DNA from 2 places in the Streptomyces sp. GD-15H genome. Region 1 is predicted to be linked to the other one. Evidence: riboswitches for the same ligand, from Rfam matches in the RefSeq annotation. Region 1 holds a riboswitch; the other holds the start of a gene.
The links. A riboswitch is a leader RNA that binds a small molecule or an ion and turns the genes downstream of it on or off. The one in region 1 is predicted to bind glycine.
Positions count from the first base shown of each region.

Region 2: another riboswitch for glycine. It lies ahead of gcvP (aminomethyl-transferring glycine dehydrogenase); the one in region 1 lies ahead of gcvT (glycine cleavage system aminomethyltransferase GcvT).

Region 1 covers NZ_CP149447.1:2,791,868-2,799,127, reverse strand. Annotated here, with positions in the region: gene WJ438_RS13035 (SGNH/GDSL hydrolase family protein) at 81-986, shown strand; gene WJ438_RS13030 (L-serine ammonia-lyase) at 1,315-2,682, opposite strand; gene glyA (serine hydroxymethyltransferase) at 2,838-4,097, opposite strand; gene gcvH (glycine cleavage system protein GcvH) at 4,113-4,490, opposite strand; partial or broken gene gcvT (glycine cleavage system aminomethyltransferase GcvT) at 4,645-5,771, opposite strand; glycine riboswitch at 5,963-6,061, opposite strand; gene WJ438_RS13010 (AAA family ATPase) at 6,282-6,947, shown strand; gene WJ438_RS13005 (enhanced serine sensitivity protein SseB) at 7,030-7,260, shown strand, end outside.
Region 2 covers NZ_CP149447.1:7,095,244-7,102,503, reverse strand. Annotated here, with positions in the region: gene WJ438_RS33550 (molybdopterin-binding protein) at 423-818, shown strand; partial or broken gene gcvP (aminomethyl-transferring glycine dehydrogenase) at 937-3,821, opposite strand; glycine riboswitch at 3,994-4,090, opposite strand; gene WJ438_RS33540 (PRC-barrel domain-containing protein) at 4,209-4,586, shown strand; gene WJ438_RS33535 (DNA polymerase IV) at 4,700-6,136, opposite strand; gene WJ438_RS33530 (MerR family transcriptional regulator) at 6,235-6,921, opposite strand; gene WJ438_RS33525 (bifunctional nuclease family protein) at 7,140-7,260, opposite strand, start outside.

The DNA of each region.
Region 1 (7,260 bases):
GCCGTGCGGCGGCACGCCTGCTCGAGCAAGCTCATGGCAAGGCGGGACCACGTCCGCGCACGTATCAAATGGAGGCGTCCTTGAAAACAGCCCTGCGCACAGCCCTGGCCATCGTTCTGTCCACTGGGACCGTATGGGCCACGGCATCAGTCCCGGCCGCGTCGGCCGCGGCCGAACCATTGCGGTACGTCGCACTCGGCGATTCCTACGCGGCCGCACCACTGGTGCCGCCCACCGACCCGGCCGACCTGGCATGCCTGCGCTCCCTGGCCGACTATCCCCACATCGCGGCCAAGGCCCTCGGCGCGAAACTCACCGACGTCAGCTGCTCCGGCGCCACCGGCGACCACCTGAGCACCGCCCAGCACCCGGGAATCGCGCCCCAGTACGACGCACTCACGCCCGGCACCGACATCGTCAGCGTCACCATCGGCGGCAACGACACCGACCTCTTCAACGAGGTGCTGGGCTGCGTCAACATCCTGCCCCAGCCTTACGGCACCAGCTGCGCGGAAGAGAACACCGCCGACGGCACCGACAAGGTCAGGGCCCGCATCGACGCCTGGGCACCGGCCTTCGCCGCCGTCCTGGACGAAATCGCTCGACGGGCACCGCATGCCGAGGTCTTCGTCGTCGGCTACGGCAACTACTTCCGCGCCGACGGCTGTCACCCCGCCCAGCCCTTCTGGAAGCAGGACGCCAACTACCTCCAGGGCGCAGTCAACCACCTCGGCACCGTACTGAAGCAGACGGCCGAAGAGCACGGCGCCGCCTTCGTCGACACCTACACCCTGAGCATCGGACACGACATCTGCGCCGCCCCCACCGACCGCTATATCGAGGGCCTGGTCCCCACCCGTGCGGCCGCGCCGCTGCATCCCAACGCTCCAGGAGCCCGGGCCATCGGCGAGGCCCTCGCCGCGGCCGTTCGCGCGACGTCGGCGCCGTCTGGCGGCCCAGGCACCTCACCCTCGAAAGCCCCGTGATCGGCAGCTCCGGACGGTGAGGACCCTCCGGGTCTCCGCGGTGGTGAAGAAGATGCTGGGGCCCACGCCGAAGAACACCACACACTGGTTGACCAGGGCGATGGCCAAGGAGTGAGATTCCCCCGCTGTGCAGCGCGTGGTTGACGGACCGGTTTCCGCTCCTGTTGCGGACTGGACGGGGGACGGCCTGTTCAGCCGCTTGGGCGCCGGGATTCCCCAGGGAATCTCACGCCTGCCCCAGGGAGGTTCCAGGGACTTTCCGTCGCGTGGGCGGGGAAGGCCCCGACAGCGCTGAAAGTTGCGAACGCGCTGGTCAGGGCCTGTTCCCTCAGCACTCGATGATGTTGACCGCCAGCCCGCCCCGTGCCGTCTCCTTGTACTTGACGGACATGTCCGCGCCGGTGTCCTTCATCGTCTTGATGACCTTGTCGAGGGACACCTTGTGCGAGCCGTCGCCGCGCAGGGCCATGCGTGCGGCGGTGACCGCCTTCACCGCCGCCATGCCGTTGCGCTCGATGCACGGGATCTGGACGAGGCCGCCGACCGGGTCGCAGGTCAGGCCGAGGTTGTGCTCCATGCCGATCTCCGCGGCGTTCTCGACCTGTTCCGGCGAGCCGCCCATCACCTCGGCGAGGGCGCCCGCCGCCATCGAGCAGGCGGAGCCGACCTCACCCTGGCAGCCGACCTCGGCGCCGGAGATGGAGGCGTTCTCCTTGAAGAGCATGCCGATCGCGCCGGCCGCGAGCAGGAAGCGGACCACACCCTCCTCGTCGGCGCCGGGGACGAAGTTGACGTAGTAGTGCAGGACGGCGGGGATGATGCCGGCCGCACCGTTGGTCGGGGCGGTGACGACGCGGCCGCCCCCGGCGTTCTCCTCGTTCACGGCCATGGCGTAGAGCGTGATCCACTCCATGGAGAGGGCCTTCGGATCGCCCTCCGAGCGCAGCTTGCGCGCCGTGTTCGCGGCGCGGCGGCGCACCTTCAGTCCGCCCGGCAGGATGCCCTCGCGGGACATGCCGCGCGCCACGCACGCCTGCATCACCCGCCAGATCTCCAGCAGATCCTCGCGGACCTCCTCCTCGGTCCGCCAGGAGCACTCGTTCTCCAGCATCAGCGCGGAGATGGACAGGCCCGTCTCCCGGGTCAGGCGGAGCAGCTCGTCGCCGGTGCGGAAGGGGTACTTCAGGACCGTGTCGTTGAGCTTTATGCGGTCCGCGCCCACCGCTTCCTCGTCGACGACGAAGCCGCCGCCCACCGAGTAGTACGTCTTCGACAGCACCTCGGCGCCGGACGCGTCGAAGGCCCAGAGGGTCATGCCGTTCGCGTGGTACGGGAGTGCCTTGCGGCGGTGCAGCACCAGGTCGTCGTCGAAGGAGAACGCGATCTCGTGGTCGTCGAGCAGGCGCAGGCGGCCCGATTCCTTGATCTTCTCCACCCGTTCGTCGGCCGTCTCCACGTCCACCGTGCGGGGCGAGTCGCCCTCCAGGCCGAGCAGCACCGCCTTGGGGGTGCCGTGGCCGTGGCCGGTGGCGCCCAGCGAGCCGTACAGCTCCGCCCGGACCGAGGCGACCGAGTCCAGCAGACCCTCGTTGCCCAGTCGCCGGGCGAACATGCGGGCGGCCCGCATCGGGCCGACCGTGTGAGAGCTGGACGGGCCGATGCCGATCGAGAAGAGGTCGAAGACCGAGAGGGCCACGGGAGGACTCCTAGGGGTTCGGCGGACGGCGCTGGCCGCCGGGAAGGGAGGGTTCGGCACGGGATGTGCGCGGTGCATGGTGCGGGGCACCGTGCCCACCGTCCAGTGTGCGCGATGCCCCGTCCGTACGAACAAAAGCGTACGAAATTACATAACTACTTCAGGCCTGGGTACAGCGGGTACTTCCCGGCGAGCGCCGTCACCCGGGACCGGAGCGCCTCCACGTCGTAGGACGGCTTCAGCGTCTCGGCGATCACGTCCGCGACCTCGGCGAAGTCCTCGGCCGTGAAGCCGCGGGTGGCCAGGGCGGGCGTGCCGATCCGCAGACCCGAGGTGACCATCGGGGGGCGCGGGTCGTTCGGGATCGCGTTGCGGTTGACGGTGATGCCGACCTCGTGGAGACGGTCCTCGGCCTGCTGCCCGTCCAGCTCGGAGTCGCGCAGGTCGACCAGGACCAGGTGCACGTCCGTGCCGCCGGACAGCACGTCCACGCCCGCGGCCTTGACGTCGTCCTTGACCAGGCGCTCGGCCAGGATGCGGGCGCCCTCCAGGGTGCGGCGCTGCCGGTCCTTGAAGTCCTCGGACGCGGCGACCTTGAAGGAGACCGCCTTGGCCGCGATCACGTGCTCCAGCGGGCCGCCCTGCTGGCCGGGGAAGACCGCGGAGTTGATCTTCTTGGCCAGTTCGGCCGTGGAGAGGATCACACCGCCGCGCGGACCGCCGAGGGTCTTGTGCGTGGTCGTGGTGACGACGTGGGCGTGCGGGACCGGGTTCGGGTGCAGGCCCGCCGCGACCAGACCGGCGAAGTGCGCCATGTCGACCATGAGGTACGCGCCGACCTCGTCCGCGATCCGGCGGAACGCGGCGAAGTCCAGCTGGCGCGGGTACGCCGACCAGCCGGCGACGATCAGCTTCGGCTTGCTCTCCTTGGCCAGCCGCTCGACCTCGGCCATGTCGACCTGGCCGTCGTCGCCGACGTGGTAGGCGACCACGTGGTAGAGCTTGCCGGAGAAGTTGATCTTCATGCCGTGGGTCAGATGCCCGCCGTGCGCGAGGTTCAGGCCCATGATCGTGTCACCGGGCTTGAGCAGCGCGAACATCGCGGCGGCGTTGGCCTGTGCACCCGAGTGCGGCTGCACGTTGGCGTGCTCGGCGCCGAAGAGTTCCTTGACCCGGTCGATGGCGATCTGCTCGATCACGTCGACGTGCTCGCAGCCGCCGTAGTAGCGGCGGCCGGGGTAGCCCTCGGCGTACTTGTTGGTGAGGACCGTGCCCTGGGCCTCCATGACCGCGACCGGGGCGAAGTTCTCCGAGGCGATCATCTCGAGGGTGGACTGCTGACGGTGCAACTCGGCGTCGACCGCCGCCGCGACGGCCGGGTCGAGCTCGTGCAGCGGGGTGTTCAGAAGCGACATGGGGTTACGGCCTCCTCAGCCCTGGATGAAGGCGTCGTACTCGGCGGCGGAGAGCAGGTCGGCCGGCTCCTCGCCCACCCGCACCTTGAACAGCCAACCGCCCTCGAAGGGGGCCGAGTTCACCAACGACGGGTCGTTCACCACGTCCTCGTTGATCTCGGTGACCTCGCCGGTGACCGGGCAGTACAGGTCGCTGACCGACTTGGTCGACTCCAGCTCGCCGCAGGTCTCACCCGCGGCCACGGTGTCGCCGACCTCGGGGAGCTGGACGAACACGATGTCGCCGAGCGCGTTGGCCGCGTGCTCCGTGATGCCGATCGTCGACACGCCGTCCTCGGCGGCCGTCAGCCACTCGTGCTCTTTGCTGTAACGCAGCTGCTGGGGGTTGCTCATGACCTGGATCCTCCTGTGTGCGAGGGACCGCCGGGATCGACGGCGTTGTAAGGGATTACGGGACTACCTGATGACGGAAGCATGCGTGAGCGGGCGCCGCGCCCGGCCACGGCGGGGCTGGTACGGCATACGCGGCTCACGTCCTACGACGGTGTCACTTCTGCCGTGTGTAGAACGGCAGCGCCACGACCTCGTACGGCTCGTGGCTGCCACGGATGTCCACGCCGACGCCCGGGGTGCCCGGCGTCGAGTGCGCCACGTCGACGTACGCCATCGCGATCGGCCTGCCCAGCGTCGGCGAGGGCGCGCCGGAGGTGACCTCGCCGATCACCTCGCCGCCGGCGACCACCGCGTACCCGGCGCGCGGGACCCGGCGGCCCTCGGCGACCAGGCCCACCAGGGCGCGGGGCGGGGTCCGCTCGGCGCGGGCGGCGGCCTCGGCCAGGGCGACCCGGCCCACGAAGTCGCCCTCCTTCTCGAACTTGACGACCCGGCCGAACCCGGCGTCGAACGGCGTCAGCGAGACGCTCAGCTCGTTGCCGTACAGCGGCATGCCGGCCTCCAGGCGCAGCGTGTCCCGGCAGGCCAGCCCGCACGGGACCAGCCCCACGTTCTCGCCCGCCTCGGTCAGGGCCTGCCACACCTCGACCGCGTGCTCCGGCGCGACGAACAACTCGAAGCCGTCCTCGCCGGTGTAGCCGGTACGGGCGATGAGCGCGGGGACGCCGGCGACTGTGCCGGGCAGGCCGGCGTAGTACTTCAGGCCGTCCAGATCAGCATCGGTCAGGGTCTTGAGGACCCCGGCGGCCTCGGGGCCCTGCACCGCGATCAGCGCGTATGCGTCGCGGTCGTCGCGGACCTCGGCGTCGAAGCCGGCCGACCGCTCCACGAGGGCGTCCAGCACCACCTGGGCGTTGGAGGCGTTGGCGACGACCAGGTACTCGGGGGCCTCGGTCCCGCCGAGCCGGTAGACGATCAGGTCGTCCAGGATGCCGCCGTCCTCGCGGCAGATCATGGTGTAGCGGGCGCGGCCGGGCTTGACGGTCCCGATGTTGCCGATCAGGGCGTAGTCCAGGAACCGCGCCGCCTGCGGGCCGGTGACCGTGATCTCGCCCATGTGCGAGAGGTCGAAGAGGCCCGCCTTCGTGCGCACGGCGTTGTGCTCGTCGCGCTCGGAGCCGTAGCGCAGGGCATGTCCCAGCCGGCGAAGTCGGTCATCGTGGCGCCGAGCGAACGATGCAGGGCGTCGAGCGCGGTCCGGCGGAGTTCGGTACTGCTCATCGGTCGGTCTCCCAGGGCGATGGGGTCCCCCGCCGGCCGGGGCCGAGCACGGGGAGGGCGAGGACGTTCCTCCCCATCTGTCATCGGAACCTGAGAGGTTCGCCATGACCGTCCGCGCAGGGTGACGTCACGGCTTGCACCTTGGGTGGAGCCGCCGGTAACTCGCACGGCGGCCCGCTTTTCAGATGTGCCTGGCCCGCGCGGTAACGGTGCCTGAGAGATTCAAGGGAGGGACTTGCTCCTTCGGCGCCCCGGCGAAACGGTGCCAGGGACTCTCCCGCGCGGATTCAAACGGCCGGTATGCAGTTGGGCGCGTTCATCATTGCACGCATTGTGGGGCTTCGGCAGGGGGACCCTTTCCAGCGGACGCACAGAGTGTTCAAGCCCCCACAGACGGCGGTGACAGGGCTGTATCGGAAAATGGACGGAAAGAAGAGGCACTCGCCGTTACCGTCTCTTTACACTCGGCGGGGAAGGTGCTCGGGCACCTGCCCCAGGGGAGGATTCACGGTGAACAGGACCACGGCGTACGCCACCACGGGTGTCGCGCCGCCCGGGCAGCAGGCCGCTTCGGCCCGGGAGGCCCGCGGCGCGCTGCCGGCGCCCGTCGTCCGCGACCTGCGCCAGCGCGCCGGCCGCAGTCCGCACGCCCTGCTCTTCGGCCCCCGCGACCTCGTCGTGGTCACCGGACTGCCCGGCAGCGGCAAATCCACACTGATGCGGCGCGCGGTGCGCGGCACCCGTATCGACTCCCAGGACACCCGCGACCGCTGGGACCGCCGCATGCCGCGCTTCCTGCCGTACGCGGTGTACCGGCCCCTGGTCCGCCTCGCCCACTACGCCGGGCTGCGCCGCGCCCTGCGCACGGGGGAGGGGATCGTCGTGCACGACTGCGGTACGCACGCCTGGGTGCGCCGCTGGCTGGCCCGCGAGGCCCGCCGCCGGGGCGCGGGGCTGCATCTGCTGCTGCTCGACGTCCCCCCGGATCAGGCACTGGACGGTCAGCGTGAGCGCGGGCGCGGCGTCTCCCGGTACGCCTTCCTGCGGCACCGCACCGCCGTCGACCGGCTGCTGCGGTCGGTGGAGCGCGGCGACCTGCCCGCGGGCTGCGGCTCGGCGGTCCTGGCCGACCGGGCCGCGGCGGACGCGCTGCGCCGCATCGACTTCACGGGCTGACGGCTGCACGGGCTGACGGCCGCGGCGCGGCAGCGGTTAGCCTTTTCAGCCACAGCAGTGGCTCCAGGCAGGCGGTAGGCAGATGGACTTCCCGGCGGGCTTCTCCGCGGACTTCCCGGCACAGACTCACCCCCATCCGCACGGAGGATGGCCCGGCAACGAGTTGGAGGAGGTGCTCTCCGCCTCCCTCGGTGTGCCCTCGGCGAACGGCCGGATCATCGAGGTACTGGGCCGGAGCTTCGTCTGGGTTCCGCTGCCGAACGGCGGCGGCCCGCACAGCGGCCCGCTGGACCTGCCCAGCCTGGAGATCGAG
Region 2 (7,260 bases), 4.3 Mb from region 1:
GAGATTCAGGAATATGTGCCGTTGCCGCACCCTGGAGACAGCCGACAAAGGGTGTAACCCCCTGTACGCGGTGAATCTGCCGGGACGCGCGCCGCGCACGTGGCGCCGGCCGCCCGCAGGGGCCGGATCGAGAGTATCCGCCGCCTCCGGGAGGTCGCGCGTACGCCGATCGGCCGGTTCGGGCCGTTCCCCCTGACACCCCCACACCCTCGACCGCGGCCTGCCCGGACGCCCGGTTCGACCTCGCAGATCGCGGCGCGGCGAAGGCCGCCGGCCGTGCCGGGGCGACACGCCCCCGCCTCCCCCAGAGAGGCAAAATATTCGCATCACTCTGCGAACGTTGCGATCAGGTGGCGGAATGGCTACCTCGCCTCAGAGCCTCCGCCCCGTCCGGCTCCGCTCGCCGCCCTATGGTGATCGGCATGCAGTCCTACACGATCGGCCAGGCAGCGCGGCTGCTCGGCGTCAGCCCGGACACCGCCCGACGCTGGGCGGACGCGGGCCGGGTCACCACCCACCGCGACGAAGGCGGCCGACGGCTCATCGACGGGCGGGATCTGGCCGCGTTCTCCGTCGCCCTCGCGAAGGCCGGCGCCGTCGAGGAGGGCACGCCGTACACCTCGGCCCGCAACGCCTTCCCCGGCATCGTCACCGCGATCAAACTCGGCGACGTGGCAGCCCAGGTCGAGATTCAGGCGGGCCCGCACCGCCTGGTCTCGCTGCTGACCCGCGAGGCCGTCGAGGAACTCGGCCTGGAGGTCGGCATGGAGGCCACCGCCCGCGTGAAGTCGACGAACGTCCATATCGACCGCGTCTGACGGAAGCGGTACGGCGACGGGCTCCGCTCCGGCCGTACGGCCGGAGCGGAGCCCGTCCACTCCTCGGTCCCGGTGTTCTCGCTTCCGGTCACCGGTCCCGGTGGTCAAGCCCTCCGCGTCAGTCGTCGTACGCGTCCAGGGGCGGGCAGGAGCACACCAGGTTGCGGTCGCCGAAGGCCTGGTCGACACGGCGCACCGGCGGCCAGTACTTGTCGGCGGCACTCACACCGGTCGGGAAGACGGCCTCCTCACGGCTGTACGGGTGCGCCCACTCCGCGCCGAGCGCGGCGGCGGTGTGCGGGGCGTTGCGCAGCGGGTTGTCGTCCGCGGGCCACTCGCCGGAGCCGACCTTCTCGATCTCCGCGCGAATCGCGATCATCGTCTCGCAGAACCGGTCGAGTTCGGCCAGGTCCTCGGACTCGGTCGGCTCGATCATCAGCGTTCCTGCCACCGGGAACGACATCGTCGGCGCGTGGAAGCCGTAGTCGATCAGCCGCTTGGCCACGTCGTCCACGCTCACGCCAGTCGCCTTGGTCAGCGGGCGCAGGTCGATGATGCACTCGTGCGCGACCAGCCCGCCGGGGCCGGTGTAGAGCACCGGGTAGTGCGGCTCGAGGCGCTTGGCGATGTAGTTGGCGCTGAGCACCGCCACCTGGGTGGCCCGCTTGAGCCCCTCGCCGCCCATGAGCCGGACGTACGCCCACGAGATGGGCAGGATGCCCGCGGACCCCCACGGGGCGGCCGAGACCGGCCCGATCCCCGTCTCCGGCCCGGCCTCGGGCTGGAGCGGGTGGTTCGGCAGGTACGGCGCCAGGTGCGACCGCACGCCGACCGGGCCGACGCCGGGACCGCCACCGCCGTGCGGGATGCAGAAGGTCTTGTGCAGGTTCAGGTGCGAGACGTCGCCGCCGAAGTGTCCGGGCTTGGCCAGCCCGACCAGCGCGTTGAGGTTCGCGCCGTCCACGTACACCTGGCCGCCGGCCTCGTGCACCGCCGCGCAGATGTCGGCGACGTGCTCTTCGAACACACCGTGCGTCGACGGGTACGTGATCATCAGCACCGACAGTTCGTCGCGGTACCGCTCGATCTTCGCCCGCAGGTCGTCGATGTCGACCTCGCCGTCCTCGGCGGTCTTCACGACGACGACCTTCATCCCGGCCATGACGGCGCTGGCGGCGTTGGTGCCGTGCGCGGAGGACGGGATGAGGCAGACGGTGCGCTGCTCGTCGCCGTTGGCCCGGTGGTAGCCGCGCACGGCGAGCAGCCCGGCCAGTTCGCCCTGGGAACCCGCGTTGGGCTGGAGGCTCACCTTGTCGTAGCCGGTGACCTCGGCGAGACGATCCTCCAGTTCGTGGATGAGCGTGAGGTAGCCCTGGGCCTGCTCGGCCGGCGCGAAGGGGTGCAGCTGCCCGAACTCGGGCCAGGTGATCGGCTCCATCTCCGTGGTCGCGTTGAGCTTCATGGTGCAGGAGCCCAGCGGGATCATCCCACGGTCCAGCGCGTAGTCACGGTCGGCGAGCCGGCGCAGGTAGCGCAGCATCGCGGTCTCGGAGCGGTGCTGGTGGAAGACGGGGTGCGTCAGGTACTCGTCGGTGCGCAGCAGGGCGTCCGGCAGGGTGTCGGGCGCTGCCGCGTCCAGAGTCTCGATGTCGGCCTCGACGCCGAAGGCACTCCACACGGCGGCGAGCCGGGCCCGTGTGGTGGTCTCGTCGCAGGCGATCGAGACGTGGTCGGCGTCGACGAGGAGCAGGTTGACGCCGTTGTCCCGCGCGGCGGCGACGACCTCGGCGCCCCGCCCCGGGACCCGTACGGTCAGCGTGTCGAAGTAGGAGGCGTGGACGATCTCCACGCCGCCGGCCGGAGCCCTTCGGCGAGGACGGTCGCGTAACGGTGGGTGCGCCACGCGATGGTCCGCAGCCCTTCGGGACCGTGGTAGACGGCGTACATCCCGGCCATCACGGCGAGCAGCACCTGGGCGGTACAGATGTTGCTGGTGGCCTTCTCCCGGCGGATGTGCTGCTCACGGGTCTGGAGCGCGAGCCGGTAGGCCTGGTGACCGTCCGCGTCGACGGAGACACCGACGAGCCGTCCGGGCAGGCTGCGCGCCATCTTCTCGTGCACGGCCATGTATCCGGCGTGCGGCCCGCCGAAGCCCATGGGCACACCGAAGCGCTGCGTCGTGCCGACCGCGATGTCCGCGCCGAGTTCGCCGGGCGACGTCAGCAGCGTGAGGGCGAGCAGATCGGCGGCGACGGTGACGAGCGCGCCCAGCTCGTGCGCCCGGTCGATCACCGGCTTGATGTCGCGTACGGCACCGGAGGCGCCCGGGTACTGGATCAGCACGCCGTTGATTCCGCGCTCGGCGATCTCGGCGGGAATACCCTCGCTCAGATCGGCGACGACGACCTCGACGCCGGTCGGCTCGGCACGGGTCTCGATCACGGCGATCGTCTGCGGCAGCGCGTCCGCGTCGACCAGGAACAGACCGTTCTTGTTCTTGCCCATGCGTCGCGACAGCGCCATCGCCTCGGCGGCGGCCGTGCCCTCGTCGAGCAGTGAGGCCCCGGAGGTCGGCAGGCCGGTCAGTTCGGCGACCATGGTCTGGAAGTTCAGCAGTGCCTCGAGCCGCCCCTGCGAGATCTCCGGCTGGTACGGCGTGTAGGCCGTGTACCAGGCGGGGTTCTCCATCACGTTGCGCAGGATGACGGGCGGCGTGAAGGTCCCGTAGTACCCGAGCCCGATCATGGAGCCGAGCACCTCGTTGCGGTCGGCCAGCGACCGGAGTTCGGCCAGTACCTCGGGCTCGGTCCGGGCGCCCGGCAGGTCGAGCGCGTCGGCGTTCTTGATCACATCCGGGACCGCCGCGGCCGTCAGCTCGTCGAGCGAGCCGTAGCCGACCTGCGCGAGCATCTTGGCGCGGGCCTCGTGGTCGGGGCCGATGTGACGCTGCTCGAAGGGCGTTCCCTGTTCGAGCTCGGAGAGGGGAATGCGATGGGCGGTCATTGCGGAGGCCTCCTGGTCTGACGACCTTCGAGGGGCACCATGACGGGTGCCCGGACGGCCTCCCCCTCTGTCATCTCAACCTGAGAGCTTCACCGGGCCGCCGCAGGGCGACCGGCTTTCACCGTCGGTGAGAGCGGGAGCCGTCGACACCCGCCCTGCTTTCCAGAGTGACCTCGTCCATGCGGTACGTGGGCCTGAGAGATTCCGGGGAGGATTTGCTCCTTCGGCGCCCTCCGATGGTGTGTGGAGGACTCTCCCGCACGGGGTCAGCAGCCGCTGCCAGCGTACCAGCGAGGGCAACACCCGGACCTTCGAGTGGCCGCCGACCCAATTGTGCCGTTCTGTAGTGCTGACGAATGATTGCGGATTGCGACCAGTGGAGGGCCCGTGCAGACCGACATCGATCCGCGCAACCTGATCGGCCGCAAGGCGTTCGACCGCAACGGAACCCGGATCGGCACCATCGACGAGGTCTATCTCGACGACGCCACCGGCATACCCGAGTGGGCGGCGATACGCACCGGCTTGTTCAGCAGGGACGCCTTCGTCCCCCTGGAGCCGAGCGAGCTGATCGACGGCGGCCTCCACATCCCCTTCGAACGCGCCCTGATCAAGGATGCCCCCGACTTCGGCGTGGGCCGCCATCTCTCCCCGGAGCAGGAACTCCAGCTCTACCACCACTACGGTCTGGACATCTCCGCTCCTCCCCCGCTTCCGGACCACGACTTCGGCGAACTCTCCGACCGCGACGACCACCCGGCCTGACAGACCCCCGGAAGCCGGGAGCACGAGGCCCGGGGCGGCAGGGGCCGGCCGGAACCGTGCCCCGTGACGCCGTGCTTCGAGGACTCCCCGGCACATCACTGTCCGAGGTCCGCTCACACGTGCGAGGGCCCCGGGTCCATGACACCGGGACTCGCCCCCGTGCCGTCGCTCGTCTCCGCGCCGCCCCGTGGCCTCTCGCCCTCCCCGGGTCTTCGCTCCACCAGTGGCAGCGGATCCGCCGGTTGCAGGGCCGGGTCGTCGGTGCGGAAGGTCTTCACCCGGCCCGCCGCCGAGCCGGGCGTCTCGAACCGGACCGTGACCCGCCCCAGGCCGCTGCCCTGGACCCACCCGTGCCCGTACTCGGTGTGCCGTACATCGTGCCCGGCCGGCCAGCGCCGCTCCGCGCTCGTGTGCTGTCCTTCCTCCGTGGGTGCGGCCGCCTGGTCCTCCTCGCCCGGCGACTCCTCCCCCTGGCCCCCCGCCGCCTGCGCGAACAAGTCCTCTTGTGTGTAGTCCGCGAGTCCGCTGACTCCCACGCCCAGCAGCCGTACTCCGCCCGTCGTGTCGACCGAGTCCAGCAGCCGTGCCGCCGCCTCGCGCACCACCGTCGGATCGTCCGTGGGCCCCCGCAGTGTCTCGGACCGGGTGAGCGTCGAGAAGTCGTAGCGCCGCACCTTCAGCACGATGGTCCGTCCCGACAGCCCCGCTCCCCGCAGCCTGCGCACACAGCGATCGGCGAGCCGCCGGACCTCCGTCGCGACCCGCACCCGGTCGTGGATGTCCACGTCGTACGTGTCCTCGACCGACACCGATTTCGTCTCCCGCTCGGCCACCACGGGCCGTTCGTCCCGCGCCAGGGCCATGGCGTACAGCGCGTGTCCGTGTGCCTTGCCGAGCAACCGCACCAGCTCGTCCTCCCCGGCCTCGGCGAGTTCGTCGACCGTGTGGATCCCGGCCCTCCGCAGATGGTCACCGGTGGCGGGCCCCACTCCCGGCAGCGTCCGGACCGGAAGCGGCGCCAGCAGGGCCCGCTCGCTCCCCGGCTCGATCAGCACCAGCCCGTCGGGCTTGGCCTGTTCCGAGGCGATCTTCGCCAGCATCTTGGAGGCGGCGAGCCCGACGGATCCGGTGAGCCCGGTGACCGCCCGTATGTCCGCGCGCAGTTTCTCCCCGGCCAGCCGTGCCGATCGCGCATCCCAGGCCGCCCCGCCGGCCTCCAGGTCCACGAACGCCTCGTCCAGGCTCAACGGTTCCACCAGCGGCGACATCGCCCGCAGCAGCCCCATCACCTGATCGCTGATCGACCGGTAGAACGCGAAGCGCGGTACGAGATACGCCGCGTTCGGCGCGAGCCGCCGCGCCTGCGCCATGGGCAGCGCGGAATGCACGCCGAAGACCCGGGCCTCGTACGAGGCGGTGGCGACCACTCCACGCGGCCCGAGCCCGCCCACGACCACGGCTTTCCCTCGCAGGCTGGGCTTGGACGCCTGCTCCACCGAGGCGAAGAAGGCATCGATGTCGAGATGCAGGATGGTAGGCGCGGATCTCACATCTCCGATGCTGCCCTACGCCACTGACAATGCCCTGCCGCACGGACCGGTCATCGACCGTCCCGGGCAACACGGACCGCTCAGCCGGCCTTGACGGCTCAGACCGCGCGGTTCCGCCGCCGTGCCAGCTCGTCCGCCGGGTTGGGCCCGATCAGCGTCTCCCCGGTGTCGACACGCTCCCCGTGCAGCTGGGACAGCGCGCTCTCGACATCCCGCCACACCACACCGACGGCGATCCCGAAAATGCCCTGGCCGCCCTGGAGCAGGGCATGGACCTCATCCGGCGTGCCGCACTCGTAGACCGTGGCGCCGTCGCTCATCAGCGTCATGCGCTCCAGGTCACGGAAGCCTCGCTCCCGCAGATGCTGGACGGCGGTACGAATGTTCTGCAGCGACACACCGGTGTCCAGGAACCGCTTGACGATCTTCAGGACGACGACGTCCCGGAAGCTGTACAGCCGCTGTGTCCCGGAGCCGTGAGCGGGCCGCACACTTGGTTCGACCAGTCCCGTGCGGGCCCAGTAGTCCAGTTGCCGGTAGGTGATGCCGGCGGCCGCGCAGGCCGTGGGGCCGCGATAGCCGATCTCCTCGGACACCATGGACGTCGTCGTCCCTCCGCTGCTCGGCACGGCCGCCGGCCGCTGCGGAGCGTGATCGGCCGCGCTGCCGTGATGGGCATACGCCCCGCTCGCGCGGGGCTGAGGGCCTGGGGGAGGGTACGGACCGCTCACCCCGAGACCGTGTCCGGGGGCACCCCCGGCCGTACCGTCGCCGGTGCTTCTCACGCCGACCTCCGTCCTCGACCTGCCTCCTCGACGGTAGGCAGTCGCCAAGGGCCCGTCAACGATCGCCACACTCGGCACGCCGAGTGATAATCACCCTAAGAGTGGTTTCCCGTGCCCCATCGCGGGGAAAGGCTGGCTGAATGCCCTCTGCTCGGGCCGTGCGACGCCCTCACGCATCGCCGCCCCGAGCGGGAATCCGGCGGGGCGGTCACCGCCACTCACTGACTGCTGGAGCCGAAATCCTCCGGCGAGATCTGGTCGAGGAACTCGCGGAACTTCTCCACCTCGTCCTCCTGCTCGTCCGGGATGGCGATCCCCGCGTCGTCGAGCACCGTGTCA